2 regions of the Microbulbifer bruguierae genome follow, and region 1 is predicted to be linked to the other one. Evidence: predicted binding sites of a transcription regulator. Region 1 holds the regulator's gene; the other holds the start of a gene.
What was found. Region 1 encodes FNR, which switches genes on or off when oxygen is low (the NO sensors DNR and NnrR bind a similar motif). Its sites were predicted from a motif close to TTGATNNNNATCAA; they were not measured.

Region 1 (3,418 bases):
CTCGAGCTATCTCGATCATCTGCTCAAAGAAGCCCAGTGGTACCGCGAGCGCGTCGCTCCGGTGCCGGTGACACAACTGCATCTGGGCGGTGGCACGCCCACCTTTCTGAATGACCGCGATCTGACCCGGTTGATGGTGGGGTTGGGGGACGTGTTCGAGTTGCGCAGTGGTGACGATGTGGAGTACAGCATCGAGGCCGATCCCCGGGTGCTGGAGCTGGAAACTCTGGATACCTTGCGCAACCTTGGGTTCAACCGCCTGAGTATGGGAATCCAGGATTTCAATCCTGATGTGCAGCGGGCAATCAACCGGATCTGTACCCCGCAGCAGGTGCGTACTCTCACCGAGGCCGCGCGCGAGCGCGGATTTGGCTCCATCTCTTACGATCTGATCCACGGGTTGCCGGGGCAGAGCGTGGCGAGCCTGGAGCGTACCATCGATACCGTGCTGGAGCTGGCGCCGGATCGCATTGCCCTGTACCACTACGCGCACCTGCCCCACCGCTTCAAGGCGCAGCGCCTGATCGATTCCGATCTGATGCCGCCGCCGTCAGAAAAAATTGCCATGCAGTTGGCCGCCAGCCGCCGTCTCACCGAGGCCGGCTACGTCTTTCTCGGCATGGATCACTTCGCGCGCCCCGATGACCCCATGGCCATCGCCGCAGCGGAGGGGCGTTTGGCGCGCAACTTCCAGGGCTACACCCTGATGCCGGCCGATGCGCTGGTGGGACTCGGGGCCTCGGCTATCAGCTATAGCGCCGATGGCTACTGGCAGAACCAGCACAACCAGAAGGAATACACCACAGCCATTGCCGCCCGCGGCCAGGCTATTTTCCGCGGCTGGCAATTGACGGACGACGACCGGCTGCGGCAGGGACTGATCATGGAATTGATGTGTCATCTGCGTATCGACAAGAGGGAGCTGGAGCGGAAAACCGGCGCGCCGTTTGCAGGTTATTTCCATCGGGAGCTAGCGCGATTGCAGCCCATGTTTGAGGATGGCCTGCTGGGACAGAGTGACCGCGACCTCTACGTCACCGAGCGTGGACGCTGGTTCCTGCGTAACGCCGCCGCTGCTTTTGACACTTACCTGCATGAGGCGCAAACTGACGCGCAATATTCGCGTGTGCTCTAGCCTCTGGAAAAGCCTCAGGAAAGGGATAAAATCCCGATCAAGGTGAGAATCTCTGAGCTTTGTTTCGGGAAAATGGACGTAATTATGGGAAAACTTTCCACTGCCGTCAGCTGTGGTAATTGCTCGGTCAAAAGGCTGTGCCTGCCTGTGGGCCTGAGTGAGGAAGATATCCAGCGTCTGGAGCATGTGACGCGCAAGAAAAAAATCCTCAAGACCGGCGAGCCACTATTTCGCGCCGGCGACCCCTTTTCCAATCTTTATGCCATTCGTTCCGGCAGTTTCAAGTCGGCGGTGATCGGTGCCGATGGCGACACCCAGGTGACTCACTTTGCGCTTCCAGGGGAGTTGTTGGGGCTGGATGCCTACAGCAGCGGCGCGCACCCCGGTTACGCTGAAGCGCTGGAAGAGAGCAGTGTTTGTGTGCTGCCGTTTACCCAGCTCGAAAGCCTTGCCCAGCAAGTGCCCGCCCTGCAGAAGCAGATCTACAGCATCTTTTCCGAAGAACTGAAACAGGAAAATGAGGCCCTGTTGCTATTGGGCAAGCGCTCTGCAGAAAGTCGCCTTGCGGCGCTGCTGATCAATATCTCAAGCCGCTATGCGCGGCGGGGTTATTCCGCCAGTGAATTTCTGCTGACCATGCCGCGTATGGATATTGCCAACTACCTGGGGTTGACTGCAGAAACCGTCAGCCGGCTGATTTCCCGTTTTCAAAAACAGGGCCTGATTCGTGTACGGGGCCGTGCAATCACCATTCTGGATTTGATCGCTCTCAGCGAGTTGGCGGGCACCCACTGCAGTTACGAAGGTAGCTGATTTCAATGGCGCCAGGCTGCGTGCCTTCGTCTGACACGCTTCGCCGGGTAACTGGCGAGTGCGGGTGCCGGGTCAACGAGGTTTTCGCAGAGCGTCTGGTATAGGCGCTTTACTCCATTATGAAAGTGTACGCTTTCCTTCTCGCGCAGTTCCACTTTATACACGGCTCTATTCTGGTATGGCTCAGGTGTCGAAGCTTGATATGGATCAAGCCGCAGTAACACGATGCTGCGGCCAGCGCCAAAAAAGAAGGTGTACTGGCGTCGCACGCCAGCTGGGGGAAGGGTGGGTAACCAAGTTAGAAGTAATAGTCCTGCAGATCGATTTTTTCCCAGTCGTATATGAGCTGTGAGCCATCCGCCGTCACCAGGCTCACCTTTTCCGCCACCAGGCACTCAGACCACTCCACCTTGTTCATATCCACCATTTCTGCGCCGCCCTGCACCTTTATCATGGAATCCTGCCATGCCTGGTGACAGTAGCGCGGTATCTCGCCCTGAATTACCAGCTTCTGGCCAATGTAGTGCCCGTAATTCAGTTGCGGCATACGGTTGAGGTGGTAATGCTCCTCTTCCCCCAGCAGGTAGAACTTGCCGTTTTCTTCCACCAGGGTGCCGATGGCGGTGAGGCTCTGCTGCGCCGGGTTGGCGGAGCAGGCGGAGAGGAAAAGCAGGGGGAGCAGTAAGCTCTTTCGTGAAGACATCATTGTTACTCTTTGGTTATTTGTTACCAAAATAGCAAGTGAGGATTGCAGAAGCATTTCAGTTTGGTTGCAGGAGAGCGGCGGCGTGCTGGGAACGCTGGAATGAACGTTCGCAAGGGAGACTTCCCCACTCTGTTGGCGTCGGCAGGGTGGGGTTGGAAGACTCAGCCAGAATACTTGGCCAGACAGTGCTGGCGGAAAACCTGGCTGAAAACTGAATCCGAAGGGGTTCAGGCTGCGTCGATTTTCTTTTCCTTGTGGCCATCTTTCAGGTGCAGGGCTACCTGTTTCTCCAGACCTTCCAGTGCGTAGGCCTGGCCGAAGCCTTTGACATAGCGTCCGGCGCTGGGCTTTAGCTCAAACAGGTGGAAGTCTTCCAGTCCTTTCAGGTGATCCATCACCGGTCCGAACTTCTCCCGCAGTTGTTCAATGCGCTCCTGCCAAAGAGGCGCCTCACGGCCGATCAGGCCCGCCTCAACATTGAACGTCACCCGCAAACGCGCAAACGCCTGCTTGGTATCCGCTTCATCTGCATTAAATATCACAGAAGCCTTACGGTTCGCTTTCAGGTTGGCCGCATGCTCGGAAAGATCGGAAATAAAGAGGTAAAAGTTGCCATCTGCGGCCAGAAATGGCGCGGTGCTCGCATGTGGATGCCCGCCAGCGGCCAGGCTCGCCAGGTTCAGCAGCTTGCGGCTGGCGATGAAATCGCGCACCTCGGCCACCAGGTCGGCACCGTCGTTGGTTTTGGGATTCTGGGTTTGAAG
Region 2 (3,418 bases), 1.3 Mb from region 1:
CCGGCCAGTTCTATCAGGTTCCTCAACCCACTGTGCAGGCGCATAAGGACCGTGTATCACAGGCACATATGTACCAGCGCAGCCAGACCCTGCCGGCTACCAATTTGAGCAGTGATCAGATAGAAGGTTGCCGCAACGCAGCGGCGGATAAATCCAATGCTGTGCCCAACCGCGGTAGTGATGTCTATATCAGCGAATACAACAGCTGCGTCAGAGATCTTCAGCAGTAATTATTCACTGATCTGAAAGAGATAAAAAAGGTTTGCCGGTGTCCCGGTAAACCTTTTTTGTTGCTCACAATCTTCGGATTGGCACCAAATCGGGTGTCAGATCTGAGTGAGATCAGGGGTAACGCGGTCGCAGGCCATCGCCATAAATGCCGCGCCGGTTTAACCGTTCAGGGAGAACGGGATACTGCAGCGGGTAGACACGGCGATATATAGCACGATATGTAGCTTGGCTTTGTCGATCACCGTGGCGCAAACGAAAGCCAGTCGATCTCGCCGCGGGCGGCGAGAAAAAATTCCCCGGTGACGAAGATGCGGTTGCTGGTAACGATGCCCGGTTTTGTGACGTTAAAGTAGTGCTTGAGCATAGCAGTAACCGAATCGCAATCCCACTTGGAGTGGCTAAGGTCGTATGTCCTTTGGGATATCGTTGTAAAAAGAAGCTGGTTAATGTCGATATATTTTGCCGAGCCTAAATCCTAATCCAGTGCAATTGTCGACTGATATTGTCTTCAATAAGCGCCGCGAATCGTTTCGATACCGGGTTCGATCGCTCGCCGCCAAGCCTGTGCCGTGGAATCGTCGAAGTTGGGATCGTACTGCCGCAGGGTCGCCAGCAACGCGTCCAGCCACAGGCCGTACCACTCGGGGCGGATATTGAAGCCGGTGCGCGAGTGACTTTTCCCCAGCGCCTGCAGTTTGGTGTCCGGCATGCCGCGGGCGTGGAGTACCAGCTGCATGATGCCATTGCGCAGCAAGTGGCGCTGAGCCGGCATATTGGTGTCCACGAACAGAGCTCTTATTTCTGCGGAGCTACCCATAAATCGGTCGTAGAAGTCGATAAAGAAGCTCTCGTTATTACAGCAGCGCCCGTAGCTTTGAAATACCAGGTCGCTATCGGCATTCCCCATTTATCAACTCCTTTCTGGATAACTAGGATCACTCTGTCGATATGGATGTTCAGCAGCCAGTGCTCTGAATAGCCATTTTTCAAGCGGCAGCGATTGTAGATGTGACGTCGGGGACAAAATTGATCCAGATCAATTTGGCAGCGTCCGGAAATCCGGGGCATCCAAAATATGCGTTGTTGGTAAGTGCTACCTCACTCCGGATGGCTGATTTTTATTGTGCGAGTTAAATGAATAATTTCTTTTCGCGTGGAAAATCTGCAAGACATTCGCGCACTCGAGACAAAACAGGCATCTATCGCCTGACGAAAAACGTTAAAAATCCCTAATCCTATTTCGCCCAATATGGCCCGAAAGGGCTATTTAGGCGCCATCCCTATTCTGTTAACGTCGTGGCAATTTTATCTCCGTTGGCCATTGGCCGGTGTTTAAACGGAAGTTCGTATAAAGCAAAAACCGGAAGGAGTGGAGCCGATGCGCCACCTTGGTCTTGGATTGGACAACTTAGTCAGTGGGGCAGGTCTGTACGCGAAGGCCGTACAAAAAATAGCGCTCGCGGGGCTGCTTTTTCTGGGGGCTGGCTCGATTCAGGCGCAGGAAGAGCATCCGGTGCTCGTCTGGGATAACGGCGCTACCGAGATCGGTACGGAGGTAGTTTCCCAGCCGGATACCGTCGGCGGGGATTATTATTTCGAGATTACACCGGAGGCGGCTGCGGGCCAGGCCTGGAGGACCGTACTGCGGGTTTCCCAGGGCGAGGCGCACCTGTATATGCAGCAGGGCGTCGTCCCCACCGGGAATGGCAGTAGGTACTCTGCACTAGTTGGTGACGATGCGGTGGTCATGCGCGATGGCACGTTTGCCGCGGGTGAAAAGTGGTATATCCGGGTAAGCGCGACTGCCGGCGCGGAGTGGACGCTGGTATCTGGCGATCTGTTTGTGCATGACCTGGGCGCTCTGGCCGCTTACGACAGCGACGCTTCCAGTGCTGCGAGTATTACCGTTGGGCCAGAGCAAACTGCATTCTTTAAAACAAGGATCAGTGGCGCAACCAAGGCATGGCGCCTGCACCTCAATGGTGATGAATATCCCATCTATATCAAAAAAGATCGGCCCTCCTACACCCTGAATGACGGTGTGGAAAAGGATAATCGGCGCGAAGGCGATGCCTCGAAGGGTTATTACAGCCAGATGTTGCTGGTACCGCCTTATCTGGAGGCTGGTGAGTATTATATTTCGGTGCGCGCCGCCAAAGGCACCGTTATCAATCTGGATTCCCGCGAGCAGGAAATTCGCACCCCGGTTGCCCAGCCAGGCTATTCCGGTAGCGATAACTTCGAATTCAGCCTCACCGGCACTAATGATGACCAATATGGTTTCATCACCTATGCGGTAAACGTGCCGGTGGAGCAGCTGGGCTGGCAAGTCAATCTAGAGTCCGCCAGCGGCAACGCGGATTTTTATGTGCGCAAGAGTTTTGTGCCCAACCTCTGGATCAATGATGCCTTCTCCGAGCTGCCTGCGAGTATTGATGACAGCGTTACCGTAGTACCGCCGCAGCTCACCGATACAACCTGGTACGTCACCGTGGTTGGGGAAGGTGAATTCAGCTTTTCCATGGCCAGTAGCGAACCACAAATCGATGATATTGACCTGGTCAATGTCGATCCACCCATCGTCAATAACGACACCGATCGCAGCGGTTGGCGCTACTACCGTATGAACAGTAATTCCCTGGTCGACACCGTGCAGTTGTGGGAGCTGACGCTCGCGAACCAGGTGGCGAACTCGGAAATTGCGTTGCGTCGGAATGCGTTGCCCGCACGCTGGGATTATCGCAATGGAACGACGACCGTTTACCAGGGCTCGAATGTCGATGAGTCCGGCACGTCCGGTTTTTTACAGCAACAAAATCACGAAAAAGATATTTGGTATGTGGGGGTCTACACGCCGTACGCGGCTCTCGGTGCTTTTGAACTGACGACCGAAGCCGTTCTCAACGACACCCTCGTCTTTAATGGCGGAAGCAAAGAGGTTACTGGCCAGGCGGCAGATTACTGGCAGTATCACAAAGTAACGGTACCAGCGGGCGCTTTGGGTTGGGATATCCAGGTCACTAACGTCAGTGGCGGTTCACCCCGGATGGTAATTCGCCGCGATGTGCTTCCCGATACTTTGCAGTCCACCCAGCATATTGAGAAACAGAATGTCTGGAGTACTGGCAATCAATGGGCCGCCGGCAGCGACTGGACCGGTCTTGTTACTAACCCGGATGGCAGCACG

Region 2: the regulator FNR is predicted to act here: its motif matches at 1,258-1,271, upstream of PVT68_RS09585 (globin).

What each region holds. Positions count from the first base shown of each region.
Region 1 is NZ_CP118605.1:3,643,949-3,647,366, forward strand. Features, by position in the region: gene hemN (oxygen-independent coproporphyrinogen III oxidase) at 1-1,135, shown strand, start outside; gene fnr (fumarate/nitrate reduction transcriptional regulator Fnr) at 1,220-1,948, shown strand; gene PVT68_RS15100 (hypothetical protein) at 2,247-2,651, opposite strand; gene PVT68_RS15105 (pyridoxamine 5'-phosphate oxidase family protein) at 2,882-3,418, opposite strand, start outside.
Region 2 is NZ_CP118605.1:2,301,916-2,305,333, reverse strand. Features, by position in the region: gene PVT68_RS09595 (hypothetical protein) at 1-230, shown strand, start outside; gene PVT68_RS09590 (hypothetical protein) at 470-595, opposite strand; gene PVT68_RS09585 (globin) at 740-1,138, opposite strand; gene PVT68_RS09580 (PQQ-binding-like beta-propeller repeat protein) at 1,610-3,418, shown strand, end outside.